Linked DNA regions of Endozoicomonas sp. GU-1. The protein of the gene in region 1 interacts with the protein of each later gene in a pairwise test. Links are inferred from orthologs where the notes say so. Each region holds a gene or a part of one and is shown in the gene's direction. Other genes may lie near its edges. The genes, in order: ftsA and O3276_RS23260.

The links.
Region 2: the proteins of ftsA (region 1) and O3276_RS23260 interact in binary tests that used the Escherichia coli proteins (3 or more experiments, as listed by UniProt). The link is inferred for Endozoicomonas sp. GU-1 from one-to-one orthologs.

The regions. Positions count from the first base shown.
Region 1 is NZ_CP114771.1:1,808,068-1,815,500, reverse strand. The notes cover bases 306-3,188. They hold ftsA (cell division protein FtsA), read left to right. Parts: upstream 306-1,070; coding sequence 1,071-2,306; downstream 2,307-3,188. Other genes in these bases: ftsZ (cell division protein FtsZ), read left to right, coding at 2,384-3,188; O3276_RS07285 (cell division protein FtsQ/DivIB), read left to right, coding at 337-1,017. In the rest of the region: O3276_RS07290 (D-alanine--D-alanine ligase), read left to right, coding at 1-210; more of ftsZ, read left to right, coding at 3,189-3,571; lpxC (UDP-3-O-acyl-N-acetylglucosamine deacetylase), read left to right, coding at 3,674-4,588; O3276_RS07265 (M23 family metallopeptidase), read left to right, coding at 4,964-5,899; homoserine O-acetyltransferase MetX, read right to left, coding at 5,953-7,035; cysK (cysteine synthase A), read right to left, coding at 7,043-7,433. UniProt on the Escherichia coli protein: Essential cell division protein that assists in the assembly of the Z ring. May serve as the principal membrane anchor for the Z ring.
Region 2 is NZ_CP114771.1:5,526,383-5,533,731, forward strand. Bases 2,852-5,650 are described here. They hold O3276_RS23260 (rod shape-determining protein), read left to right. Parts: upstream 2,852-3,631; coding sequence 3,632-4,669; downstream 4,670-5,650. Other genes in these bases: gatC (Asp-tRNA(Asn)/Glu-tRNA(Gln) amidotransferase subunit GatC), read right to left, coding at 2,981-3,268; mreC (rod shape-determining protein MreC), read left to right, coding at 5,234-5,650. Outside these bases: Asp-tRNA(Asn)/Glu-tRNA(Gln) amidotransferase subunit GatB, read right to left, coding at 1-1,372; more of mreC, read left to right, coding at 5,651-6,190; rod shape-determining protein MreD, read left to right, coding at 6,190-6,675; O3276_RS23275 (hypothetical protein), read right to left, coding at 6,730-7,349. UniProt on the Escherichia coli protein: Forms membrane-associated dynamic filaments that are essential for cell shape determination. Acts by regulating cell wall synthesis and cell elongation, and thus cell shape.

The DNA.
Region 1 (7,433 bases):
GCGGTCGCCCTGACGGCATTTGAAGCCCTTGGGTGTTCAGGCTGGGGGCGTGTTGACTTTATGCAGGATCAGCAGGGACGATTCTGGTTGCTTGAGGTCAATACTATTCCGGGGATGACAGATCATAGTCTGCTGCCGATGGCCGCAGCGGATGCCGGTTTATCTTTCGATGAACTGGTGATTGAAATATTGAAAACAGCGGATGTCTGATCGAGCAGGTTGGTCTGTTTCAGCCGGTTGGTCGGGGGAAGTACGGGGCGCATCCCGAAGGGACGGTCAACAGGTTGTTGGCAGAGGGAAAAAACACTGCCGTGGAAAAGAGTGCTTCAGGTTCTGGTGTCTCTTGTTCTGCTGGCAGGCTTGCTGGGCTCAATGCCGTGGTTGGTGAACTGGTTGAATCAGCCGATAGCACGGGTGGAAGTGCATGCAGGCTTTGAGTATTTATCCAGAGAGCAAGTCGAGGGTGTTTTGCAGCCTCACTTACAGGACCGTTTTTTTGCCCTGGATTTGCGCGAGATGCAGCAGGTTCTGATGGCAATGCCCTGGATTAAGACCGCCTCGGTTCGACGACAGTGGCCTGACAGTGTCCAGGTGAGCCTGACCGAACAGCAGCCGGTGGCGAGGTGGGGCAGCAGCGCCCTGATCAGCAATGAAGGTGAGGTGTTTGCACCAGAGGATATTGCCGGTTTTTCCGCCATGCCGGTTCTGGGTGGCCCGGAAGAGCTGGCGGTGGAGGTGATGCAGCAATATCTGGCCATCAGTCAGTTGCTCCGGCCTATGGGGCTCAGGCTGACCATGCTGAAACGTAGCAATAGTGGCTCATGGCGATTTACCATAGGACATGTTGAGGTCAATATTGGTCGTGACCGAAGGATGGAAAGACTGCAGCGTTTTGTCCGTCTTTATCATGCCAGGCTGGAGTCTCGCTGGGATCAGGTAAAGCGGGTAGATTTGCGCTATTTGAACGGTGCTTCGGTTGCCTGGAGTGAGACGCTGGTTAACACGGGGTCAAAATAAGTCAGCCAGGCTCAGATTTATGATCGTTAGAGAAGTTTGGGAAGATTGATGCCATGACAGCGGCAGATAATGGAAGATTGATCGTTGGGTTGGATATAGGCACCTCGAAAGTCGTGGCTATTGTCGGAGAGCTCAACGCTGAGGGTGACATTGAAGTCATCGGCATCGGCTCGCATATTTCCCGCGGGCTTAAGCGTGGCGTTGTGGTTAATATTGACTCTACGGTCCATGCCATTAAGAGAGCCGTTGAAGAAGCTGAGCTGATGGCCGGGTGTCAGATACACTCGGTCTATGCCGGTATTGCCGGCAATCACATCAAGAGTCTTAACTCCCATGGTATCGTTGCGATACGTGAGCGTGAAGTGAATGGTGCCGATATTGACCGGGTGATTGATGCCGCCCAGGCGGTGGCGATCCCGGCGGATCAGCGTATTCTGCATATTCTTCCACAGGAGTATGCCATTGATAACCAGGAGGGAATCAAGGAGCCTCACGGGATGTCCGGTGTCCGGCTGGAAGCCAAGGTTCACCTGGTGACCTGTGCTGTTAATGCGGCCCAGAATATTGAGAACTGCATCCGTCGCTGTGGTCTGGAAGTGGACGATATTATTCTTGAACAGCTGGCTTCAAGTTATTCGGTGCTTTCAGAAGATGAGAAAGAGCTGGGCGTCTGTATGGTGGATATCGGCGGTGGCACGACAGATATTGCCATCTTTACCGATGGTGCGATTCGGCATACGGCAGTGATTCCCATTGCCGGTGATCAGGTGACCAATGACATTGCCATGGCCTTGCGGACACCGACGCAAAATGCCGAGGACATAAAGATTAAATATGCCTGTGCCCTGGCGCAGCTGGCTGGAGCCGATGAAACCATTAAAGTTCCCAGTGTCGGTGAGCGACCTTCCAGGGAGCTTTCCCGGCAGGCGCTGGCAGAGGTGGTAGAACCTCGTTATGACGAGCTGTTTACGTTAATTAATGCAGAGATCAGGCGCAGTGGTTTCGAAGACCTGATCCCCGCAGGCATCGTTCTGACCGGTGGTACTTCCAAGATCGAGGGAGCTATTGAATTGGCAGAAGAGATTTTCCACATGCCGGTCAGGCTGGGTGTGCCGCAGTTAGTGAAAGGGCTGAGTGATGTGGTCAGTAATCCCATTTATTCAACGGGTGTCGGGCTGTTGCACTACGGCCAGAAAATGCAGAAAGACGGTTTGAAAAAGTCGATCGCCAGCAAACCTCAGGATGCTGGGCTGATGGACAAGATGAAGCGCTGGTTTCAAAACTTTTAAGTGTTTAGCCGCGCAGGTTTTCAGTAACGGTATTGGTAAGTATTTGTTAGATTAAGGGTGATAAAAAGGAGATGACCATGTTTGAATTGGTGGATAACGTACCGCAGGAAGCGGTCATAAAAGTTATCGGTGTCGGTGGTGGTGGTGGTAATGCAGTCTGCCACATGCTGAATAGTCAGCTCGAAGGTGTTGAGTTTGCCTGTGCAAACACTGACGCCCAGGCGCTGAAAAAGCAGCATTTGCAGGCCCATACTCACCTGCAGCTGGGAGCCTCGATCACGCGAGGGCTTGGTGCAGGCGCGAACCCGAATGTCGGTCGCGAGGCGGCGATGGAAGACCGGGAGCGTATCGCCGAGCTCCTCAAAGGTGCGGATATGGTCTTTATTGCCGCTGGCATGGGCGGTGGTACCGGGACCGGTGCAGCTCCGGTGGTTGCCGAGATAGCCCGGGAGCTTGGCGCACTGACCGTGGCCGTGGTCACGAAGCCATTCGGTTTTGAAGGCAAGCGCAGAATGGCGGTTGCCGAAGAAGGTCTGAAAGAGCTTCAGGAACATGTGGATTCGCTGATTACCATTCCCAATGAAAAGTTACTGCCAGTGCTTGGCAGTGATGTCAGTCTGCTCAATGCCTTTGGTGCTGCCAATGATGTTCTGCTGGGTGCGGTGCAGGGTATTTCTGAACTGATTACCCGTGATGGTCTCATCAACGTTGACTTTGCCGATGTTCGCACAGTGATGTCAGAAATGGGTATGGCGATGATGGGTACCGGAGTTGCCACGGGTAGCGGCCGTGCAGCAGAAGCAGCTGAGAAAGCCATCCGCAGTCCGCTGCTGGAAGATGTTGATCTGCAGGGAGCCAAAGGTGTTCTGGTTAACATTACTGCCGGCCTTGACTTTACCGTTGGTGAGTACAACCAGGTAGGCGACGTTGTAAGTCAGTTTGCGTCTAACGATGCAACCGTTGTTATCGGTACTGTTATTGACTCGGAATTAACGGACGAGCTGCGGGTAACTGTCGTGGCAACCGGTATCGGTGCGGGCGGCGTTGCCAGGGAGCAGTTGAAGGTGGTTGAAAAAGCACCGCCAAAAAACAAAGATGGCACACCTGACTACGGCAGGCTGGACATTTCTCCTCTGTTGCGTGACAAAAAGAAGGAGGAAGGGGAAGTGGCTCCGAGGGAAGAAGGTAAACGGGCAGCGGTGGCGACCGGAGATAGTGTCGATTACCTCGATATACCGGCATTTCTGAGGCGTCAGGCGGATTAATCAGGGCGTATAAATGCGAACTTGTCTCAATTGTTACTTTTGTTACAATGTGACGTTGCATCCAAATAACAGGGACCTTTCAGGTCGCGGAACAGCGTTATCATGATCAGACAGCGTACACTGAAAAATATTATTCGTGCTACGGGCGTGGGCCTTCACTCCGGTGAAAAGGTTTACCTTACTCTTAAGCCTGCTCCCGTAGATACCGGCATCATTTTCTGTCGTACAGACCTTGACCCGGTCATTGAAATTCCGGCACATGCCCTGAATGTCGGGCAGACGACACTGTGCACGTCTTTGCATAAAGACGGCACCCGAATTGACACTGTTGAACACCTTCTCTCCGCCCTGGCTGGGCTGGGTATTGATAACGCCTACGTTGAGGTCAGTGCCCACGAGGTTCCCATAATGGACGGCAGCGCTGGTCCATTCGTATTCCTGCTACAGTCCGCAGGTATCCAGGAGCAGAATGCGCCCAAGAAGTTCATTCGCATCAAAGAAGATGTGACGGTGACGGATGGGGATAAAACGGCAACCTTCAAACCATACGACGGTTTCAAAGTAAGCTTCACCATTGACTTTGATCATCCTGTTTTCAAAAGCCGCTCCCAGACAGCGTCGATTGACTTCTCCAGTACCTCTTTTGTGAAGGAAGTGAGCAGGGCCCGTACTTTCGGCTTTATGCGTGATGTCGAGTACCTGCGTTCCCAGAATCTGGCCCTTGGCGGCAGCGTGGATAATGTGGTTGTTGTCGATGAGTACCGAATTCTCAATGAAGATGGCCTCCGCTATCACGATGAGTTTGTCAAGCACAAGATGCTGGACGCGATCGGCGACCTTTATTTGCTGGGGCATAGTTTGATTGGCCAGTTCATCGGTCATAAATCTGGCCATGAACTTAACAATAAACTGGTTAGAACGTTGCTTGCCAATGAAAAATTATGGGAGATAGTGACTTTCGAAGAGGCTGAGGTTTCTCCGATCTCCTATCAGAAGCCCGTTGCTGTAACGGCCTGATGACTGCTTTTTGAGTTAATGCTGATCATTACGTGATTTTTTGCGAGGCTGGACAAATTTAGTCTTGAATCAGGCCACAATGATAGTGGCCTTTTTTCTAGGAGGCTGTCAGTAAAAAGTCTTTATCCCGAACTGGTTTCTGATAAGGGCATGTTGTTCAAGAGTACTGTTTTTTTGACCTTGAACTGTCGTTGAGCGCATTAAAAAATACCGTTTTACAACGATAACATCAGTATCAGGTGGCTCCCGTGCAGGGTGGGATGTAGACGAGCGTAGCTGTGGAAGTGAGGAAATCCGTCCTCTGGTTCTGTATTTTGCATGCTCCTGAAATACAATAGTGGAGATATGCTGCGGGTTGGGCATTAAGGGTTGCTGATGAAAATTATTGTTGTTAACCAGGATCATTCTCAAACCCGAACTTATTCCGGAAGTGGAAAACGGGTAGGGGTTCTGTTTTGCTGTGCTTTTTTGCTCTCCATGGCCGTTGGTGGTGGCGCAATGTATGCCTGGTTGACCAATAACCAGGAGCACATGTTAACCAGTGAGGGCGTTAAAAACTGGAAACAGGTTCTGGATACACAGCAACAGGATCTTGGCCTGGTTCGTCAGCAGGCACAAAACCAGCTGGATGCCCTGATGCTCAGGCTGTCTGAACTTCAGGGGCGTATGACCCGACTTGATGCCCTTGGCGAACGCCTTACCAGCAAGGCAAAACTGGATGACGGTGAGTTTGACTTCAATGAAGCGCCTGCACTGGGTGGACCTCAGGAGTTTACTGAAGCAGAAGCAGCCTACAGCAAGGTGAGTCTGATTGAGGCTATTGATCAATTGGCGGATCAGATCGATAACCGTGAAGAACAACTGGACCTTCTGGATAATCTTATTGCCAACAGAACCCTGCACGACGATGCATTTCTGGCGGGGTTGCCCGTCAGAAAAGGCTGGCTCTCTTCCCGCTATGGTCGCCGTACCGACCCGTTTACCGGTAAGGGTGCCTGGCATAATGGTGTGGATTTTGCCGGTAAGCGCGGCTCAGACATTATTTCCGTGGCGGCAGGTGTTGTTGTCTGGTCAGGCACCCGCTCAGGCTTTGGGCTTCTGGTGGAGGTCAATCATGGCAATGGTTATCTGACACGTTATGCCCACAATGATGAAAACCTGGTCAAGGTCGGTGATATTGTCACCAGAGGGCAGGCCGTTGCCAGAATGGGCAGTTCCGGGCGGTCAACCGGACCACACGTTCACTTTGAGGTCTTGAAAAATGGTAAGCCTCAGGACCCTTCGAGATATATCTACAGAGCAAGTAAGTAGAATTTAAGGCTGATTTTTTTCTTCCTCAGGGCGGTTTTTTTTAACGTCAGCTTTCAGTCGAGAAATGCCCGCAGGTAGCGATCGAAGGCTTCGGTTTCTACCAGGAAGGCATCATGGCCATATTGAGAGGGGTGATTGATATAGTGACAGTCCACCCGTCCCTTCAGCAGCCCCTGGTACAGCTCTTGCTGTTGTTGCGGAGTGAACAGAATATCACTCTCTACCGAAATCACTGTGGTTTTAGCGGTGATTCTGCCGCAAGTGGCTTCGAGTGATCCGTATGGCTGCGTCACATCATATTGGTCCATTGCGGCGGTCAGTACCAAATAGCAATTGGCATCAAAGCTGCGGCAAAACAGATCGGCGTTATAATCCATATAGCTGTTGATTTCCTCATCACGCATACCGATGTTGTTGAAACTATTGAAGCGTCGGTTCCATTCAGCGGCGTTACGATAAGTATAAAGCCCAAGCTTTCGTGCCAATCGAAATCCGTTCAGCCGGGCATCCGGTGCATAATTGCCATCTTGAAAAGCCGGATCCAGCCGAATCGATTCCTGCTGGATCCGACGGTTAGCAATATTGGCCGGATATGCCTTATAGGACGAACTGGTCAACAGTAACCTTTGCACTGAATCTGGATAATCAATTGCCCAGGTCAGTGAAACCATAGCGCCCATTGAGTTACCAATCATGGCATACAGGCTCTCAATGCCGAGATGATCCAGTAATAACTTCTGACTGTGCACCATGTCTGCCATCACCACCTCCGGAAAGTCCCCTGCCCAGGGCTTGCCGGTCACCTGATTAATGGTCAGCGGACTGGTTGAACCAAAACAACTGCCCAAATTATTGATGCAAATAACATGATACCTGTCGGTATCAACCGCTTTGCCCGGCCCCACCAAGGCCTGCCACCAACCCTTTTTCGGATTGGCTTCAGTGGCAGCGACATGGGGCCCGACACTCAAGGCATGATGAATCAGAACAACATTATCCCTTGGCTTATTCAAATGACCGAACGTTTCGTAACACAACTGCCAGTGTTCCAATACCCGGCCATTGGCAAGGGTGAACGGCTTCGTACTTGTAAACAGTCTGGAGCCGTCTTCGAGGTTCTGTATCGAATAACTCAAGACAGTATTACTTTAAGGTTTCCAGCACTTCGTCGTCTGAACCTTCGGCTATATCCTCAAACAGGAAGGTAGACATGTAACGTTCGCCGGTATCCGGCAACATGGCCAGAATGGTAGAGCCTTCAGGCGCAGTTTCAGCCACTTCAAGTGCAGTCGCAACCGTTGCACCGGCAGAGATACCACAGAAGATGCCTTCTTTGCGAGCCAGTTCAAGCGCGGTATCACGGGCAACCACGTCATCAACCGGCAATACTTCATCAATGACGTCACGGTTAAGGACCGGGGCGATAAAATCCGGTGTCCAACCCTGAATCTTGTGCGGTGCCCACTCTTTGCCACTGAGCAATGCCGCACTGGCAGGTTCGGTGCAGATGATTTTGATGTCTGGACGGGCAGCC
Region 2 (7,349 bases), 3.7 Mb from region 1 along the record:
GACCCACAAAGAAGCCGATCATTTTGCCGCGCTTGTCTTCCTCAGCCGCACGATAATTCTCAACCTGCTGGGCATTGCTGGCCAGCACTTCATCGATCATGGCTTCAATGGCACCGGTATCGGTCACCTGCTTGAGGCCTTTTTTCTCGATGACAGCATCGGCCGTGCTGCACTCACCCTGCCAGAGTACTTCAAAGACCTCTTTGGCGATTTTGCCGGAGATGGTGTTGTCTTTGATGCGCTTGATCAGGCCGCCGAGCATATCGGCAGTCACCGGGCTTGCGCTGATGGCAATGCTGTTCTGATTCAGGGATCTGGACAGTTCTCCCATAATCCAGTTGGCAGACAGTTTGGCATCATCACTGGCACGGACGGTGGCTTCAAAGTAGTTTGCCGTCCCCTGGTCAGCGGAAAGTATTTCGGCATCGTAATCGCTCAGGCCAAAATCGGCGATAAAACGTGCTTTTTTGGCATCAGGCATTTCAGGCATTTCAGCCTTCAGTTTGTTAAGACGACTGTCGTCAATGATAACCGGCAGCAGGTCAGGGCAGGGGAAGTAACGGTAATCGTTCGCTTCTTCTTTGCTGCGCATGGAGCGGGCTTCGCCGGTATCACCGTTATAGAGACGGGTCTCCTGGATAACGGTGCCGCCATCTTCAATCAGGTCGATCTGGCGCTCTACCTCTTTGAGGATGGCAGCTTCCATAAACTTGAAGGAGTTCAGGTTTTTGGTTTCTGTGCGGGTACCGAACGCTTGTTGTCCTTTAGGGCGCACGGAGACGTTAACATCAAACCGCATGGAACCCTGGGACATATCGCCATCGCAGATGCCCAGTGTAGTGACAATGGAGTGCAGCTTTTTGGCAAAGGCCACGGCTTCCTCGGCATTGCGGATATCAGGTTCTGTGACAATCTCAATCAGGGGAGTGCCAGCACGGTTCAGGTCAATCCCTGACATACCATGAAAGTCTTCATGAAGACTTTTGCCCGCATCTTCCTCCAGGTGAGCGTGGTGGATGCGAATACTCTTGGTGGAGCCATCCGCCAATGTGATATCCACATGACCAGCGCCCACTATTGGCTTTTCCAGCTGGGTGGTCTGGTAGCCTTTTGGCAGATCCGGGTAGAAGTAGTTTTTACGCTCGAAAACATTCACCTTGTTGATGTCGGCATCGATGCCCAGGCCAAACTTGATGGCCATATTGATGGCTTCTTCGTTAACCAAGGGCAGGATGCCGGGCAGGCCAAGGTCTACCGCGCAGGCCTGGGTGTTGGGTGCGGCACCAAAAGCGGTGGATGCACCGGAGAATATTTTGGTTTTGGTGGCGAGCTGGACGTGAATCTCCAGTCCGATAACGGTTTCCCATTGCATATTACTGTGTCCTGTACCTGTGACCTAAACCAATACCGGAGCTTTCTGGTGCCAGTCGGTCGCCTGCTGGAAGCGGTGGCCAATATTCAACAGACGGGCTTCATCAAAGTGCTGGCCAATGATCTGCAGGCCGACCGGGCGCTGGTTTGCCATGCCAGCAGGAACGGATAATCCGGGCAGGCCTGCCAGGTTAACCGACAGTGTATAGATATCCGAGAGGTACATGGCGACCGGATCATTGCTCATGGAGCCAATGTCAAAGGCGGATGTCGGGGCGTTAGGGCCCATGATGACATCACACTCTTTAAAGGCGTTGAGGAAGTCGTCACGGATCAGGCGACGGATCTGCTGGGCCTTACGGTAATAGGCGTCGTAGTAGCCAGCCGAGAGGGCATAGGTACCCACAATAATACGACGTTTGACTTCTTCACCAAAACCTTCGCTGCGGCTGCGAAATGTAGAGATCCATTAAGTCTTTTGGATCTTCGCAGCGATGCCCGAAACGCACGCCGTCAAAGCGGGACAGGTTGGAAGAGGCTTCTGCCGGGGCAATCACGTAGTAGGCAGGAATGCACAGCCTGGCATTAGGCAGGCTGACCTCCTTGACGTTTGCACCGAGTTTTTCATATTCGGCAATGGCATTGCGGATCTGTTGTTCCACTTCACTGTCCAGTCCGGCCGCGAAGTACTCTTTTGGCAGCCCAATGGTCAGGCCTTCCAGGGAGTCATTCAGTGTTGCCGTGTAGTCCGGTACTTCATGGTCAAGACAGGTGGAGTCCCGGTTATCAAAGCCCGCCATGGTGTTCAGCATAATGGCGGCATCTTCAGCGGAGCGGGTCATCGGGCCAGCCTGATCAAGGCTTGATGCGTAGGCCACCATACCCCAGCGGGAAACCCGGCCATAGGTTGGCTTCAGTCCGGTAATGCCGCAGTGTGAGGCAGGCTGGCGAATGGACCCGCCGGTATCCGTGCCGGTAGCGCCAGCTGCCAGCTGGGCTGCTACAGCTGCCGCAGAACCGCCGGAGGAGCCGCCGGGGATGGCAGATTTGTCCCATGGGTTTTTGACCGGGCCATAATGGCTGTTTTCATTGGAAGAGCCCATGGCAAACTCATCCATATTGGTTTTGCCCAGCATAACGGCACCGGCATCCCTGAATTTGCCGGTGACGGTGGACTCATAAGGGGCAACAAAGTTGTCCAGCATTTTTGAACCACAGGAGGTTTTTACGCCTTGTGTGCAGAACAGGTCTTTATGGGCAACGGGAATGCCGGTCATGGCGTGGGCATCGCCCGCCGCACGGCGCTGGTCGGCGGCGGCTGCCTGTTCCAGGGCTAACGTTTCAGTCACCGTAATAAAGCTGTTGATGTCACCATCGAACTGCCTGATTCGGTCAAGGTAGGTTTGTGTCAACTCGACACTGGATATTTCGCCACTGGCTAATGCCCGGCTCTGTTCTGCAATGGTTTTATCGTACATGGGATTCGTTCGGTTGGAAGACGTATGGTATAGAAGAGGCTCAGCTTCTACCGGACTCAGAGCAGTTATTATGAAAATAATGCCTTTTCGGCGTTTCTACCACGATCACTGCTGCAATATTTTCTGACGTGTCACTCAATAACACGCGGAACCAGAAAGAGGCCTTCTTCAACGGCAGGTGCGCAGCCCTGTAATTGCTCTCGCTGGTTTTCTTCGGTGACCTGGTCAGGGCGCAGGCGCTGGATGGCATCCAGAGGGTGTGCCAGGGGTTCCACGTCCTGTGTATCAACGGCCTGCATGCTATCGACCAGTTCCAGTATGCTGCTGATGGTGGCAGCGGTTACTTCCACTGCATCGTCGTCAATGGACAGACGTGCAAGTTTTGCAACCTTTTTGACTCCAGAGGCGTCGATGGCCATTGGTAATGGTTCTCCATAAATGAATAACAAGCAAATAAATAAGAAGCTAATGTATGGGCTGCCCACCTATTTCTCAAGGATTTATCGGGTGATCTATGGGATGATTACCGGAAACATCTCTGCGGGAATGGTAAATGGGGGGCTGATTGGTGTAAAAATAGAGTATTGCAGTTTAACAAAACACACGGACAGTCACCCGGTTTTTCGGTAAATCCCACTATTAAGGCCGCTGTTTGAATGCTTTTCCTGAGATAAATGATTCAGGCACAGTTGCCACAGAGCACAATTGCTGCTTGCCCTCCGGAGGCAGCATTGTTAGAGTTTCTGGAATTACCCAAGCCTTGAATCAAGGTACACCATAACATGCTGAAAAGGTTACGTGGCCTGTTTTCCAGCGATCTCTCGATTGATCTTGGAACAGCCAACACACTGGTCTATGTCCGCGAAAAGGGCATAGTGTTAAATGAACCCTCTGTGGTTGCTATCCGCAATCTCGGTACTCAGAAAAGCGTAGTGGCTGTTGGTGCCGATGCCAAGCGGATGCTGGGGCGAACCCCCGGCAACATTACCGCTATACGTCCAATGAAGGATGGCGTGATAGCGGACTTTGATGTCTGCGAGCGTATGCTCCAGCACTTTATTAACAAAGTGCATGAGAACAGTTTTATTCAGCCCAGCCCTCGTGTGCTGGTCTGTGTGCCCTGCAAATCAACCAAAGTTGAAAAACGGGCGATCCGTGAATCGGTACTGGGCGCGGGTGCCCGGGAAGTGTATTTGATCGAAGAGCCGATGGCGGCCGCTATTGGTGCCGGACTTCCGGTTGAAGAAGCCAGTGGCTCCATGGTTGTGGATATCGGTGGTGGTACCACGGAGATTGCCATTATCTCCCTTAGCGGTGTCGTCTACTCTGAATCTGTGCGCATTGGTGGTGACCGTTTTGATGACGCGATTGTGACGTATGTCCGCCGCAACTACGGCAGCCTGATTGGTGATGCTACTGCTGAGCGTATCAAGCAGGAAATTGCCATCGCCTATCCAAGTGATGAACTGCTGGAAATTGATGTGCGCGGGCGTAACCTGGCGGAAGGTATTCCCCGGAGCTTTACCCTGAACAGTGGCGAAATTCTGGAAGCGCTGCAGGAATCGCTGACGGCGATTGTTCAGGCCGTGAAAAGTGCCCTGGAACAATCACCGCCGGAACTGGCTTCGGATATTGCCGAGCGTGGCCTGGTGCTGACCGGTGGGGGTGCATTGCTGCGGGATCTGGATAAACTGATCAGTGAAGAAACCGGCCTGCCGGTTCTGGTCGCTGAAGATCCGCTCACCTGTGTGGCCCGTGGCGGCGGCAGGGCGATCGAGATGATGGATAAGCACCGTATGGATCTGTTATCCACCGATTAACGGCTCTGTTAATCAAACACCTGTTTTGCAAAATGATCAGCAATATTTCTTCCCGAGGTATTGCTGATTTGCTATTTTGGTCTGCCACTAGGAGGCTGTCCGAGAATAGACTGCCCTACTGCGGTGGCAGTAAATTGGTCTAAAAATTCCTGCTTCTTCGTCAAATAGCCCCGCTATTCTCCTCAGAAGCAGAAATTTTTATCCTCAATTTCTCGCAATCCTCGCTACGGACGCTTAAGTCCGACAGGCTCCTGGGCAAAGTTAGCAGTTCTCTTCAGGTGGTCAGTGTTATTTCGGTAATCGCGGCTTTTCCGGGAAGTGTTGAACTCATCACCTTTAATAGCTGATCACTGAAAATTGTCAGCCAGACATGGGTGTCGATAGGACGGTGCTTCAGGTTTTTGATATGGCATTTTCAAGGCAATTAATTTGAGGCCTGGTAATACCAATTCCGCCTTCTAAATATGAGATCGAGCAAGTCATTTTGGACAGCTGGGCAAGGCGGAATGACGAGTAATAGCAGGGCTATTGCGAGGAATTCCAACGAAGATCCAGCTGTTCAAAATGGCTGCGCAGTTCATATTTAGAAGGTGGAATTGGTATAAGGAGCAGGTTATTAAACCGATTTTCAGTCAACGCCAGTCACTGGTCACGCGCTTTGTTTTGCTGATCATCCTGTCATTGGCGATTTTGTATTTTGATCATAGCTATCGCGCCCTGTCACAGGTTCGCCAGTGGCTGACTGTTGCTGCTACGCCTGTCCTGTTTCTTGCTGATCTGCCCGGGCGTATCTGGGGAACCGCTTCACAGGTGGTGATGTCGCACAACGACTTGCTTCAGGAAAACGCCCGTCTCAAGGCACGAAACCTGATTCTTGAACAGAAGGTTCAGAAGCTTGCTTCATTAACCGCCCAGAATATCCGTCTGCGGGAGTTGCTGAACTCTTCTGAACTGGTGGATGAGCAGGTATTGGTTGCCGAGGTGGTTGGCGTTGACCCTGATCCTTTCCGGCACCGGGTGATCATTAACAAGGGAGCCATTGACAAGGTTTACGAAGGGCAGGCCATTCTCGATGCTCATGGCGTGATGGGGCAGGTCATTGAAGTCAGCCCGGTCAGCAGTCGGGTGTTGATGCTGACCGATGTGGCGGCCCGCATTCCTGTGCAAAATCACCGAACCAAATATCGAGCTATTGCTACGGGGACCGGTCGTACGGATCGCCTTGAATTGCAGCATATCCCGGTGACTGAAGATTTTCAGGAGGGGGATCTGCTGACCAGTTCGGGGCTGGGGGGCATCTATCCCGAGGGCTACCCGGTGGGGGTGGTTACCCGGGTTATCCATAATTCCGGCGATGCCTTTGCCTCTATTGAAGTTAAGCCTCTTGCTGAAGTGAATAGAAGCCGGGTTGTGCTTCTGGTTTTTCGGGAAGTCTCCGGCCTGATTGAGCCGATCAACGCTGCCCAGACGGATGTTTCAAAGACCAGGGCGGAGAAGAAACCAGATGAGGTGCGGCGATAATGGTTCAGCAGGCTAATGCCCACTGGGTGGTGTGGATGACCCTGCTGGTGGGGGCAATGTTCAGTATTATGCCATTGCCTGAATGGTTATCACTGGTTCGCCCGGCATGGGTTCCGCTGGTGGTTATCTACTGGGTTCTGGCATTGCCGGAGCGGTTTGGTTTGCTGTTTGCCTTTATCACTGGTTTGCTGCTGGATGTGTTTCAGGGAAGTCTGTTTGGGTTGAACTCCCTGGGGATGACCATGATTGCTTTTATTGTGCTCAGCCTGCATCGGCGGCTCAGGTTATTTCCTGTCTGGCAACAGGCCTTCATGGTGTTCCTGATGGTAGGTTTTTATCAACTGCTGCTACTGTGGGTTCGCAGTGCTGCTGGGAATACGATTCCCTCTGTCTGGTATTTGCTGCCTTCATTATCCAGTGCGCTTATCTGGCCGTGGGTTATGTCCGGGCTGCGTTTTTTGAGGCGCTATTTTCGGGTGGTCTAGGAGGCTCCTTCATTGGCCTCCTGGAAAACCCACACTGCCTTTTTACCGAGGTCTTCATTTGCGAAGGTATCTTTCAGCAAGGTTATCAACAAGACGCTTCCAATCTTTTGGCAACTGGTGTGCATTGGCATCGAATTGAATAAGAGCTGCTTGCTTGATATGTGCCTTCAATATTGTTTTCTCGTCTTCAGCTGTCAGCTGATTTTTAACGGGCAGACGGTCATAGCGAAAAATCTTGCTTGAGAAATCAATTGGGAATGCACGAACCTCATAATCAGCAGGACCTCCTGAGTGGAATTTAGCGCCTTTTCCCACAAGAATCATATTGAAGGCGTCACCCGGGTTGTAAACTCCATTATCAATAAGGTTTCTAATATCCTTAACCAGTGGAGTTAAAGCCGCATCCCAGTCTTCAAGTATGGACGGCTTCTGGCCTTCTGATAATACTTTCTTATCGTTCAGATGATTAAAAATCACAAGACTGGTTTTGCTGATCACTTCAAAAGCATTTTCTTTGGCGTATTCGCTAAATGATGGCGCGATATGGGTTGCTATTGAGTATTTGGTACCCTGAAACTCCCAACGAATAACAGCGGGTTCGATGTCAAGGGTTGGAATACCTGATTTTTTCAGGTAACTGTGCATCATTAACTCATCATAGAATTGATGTGGGG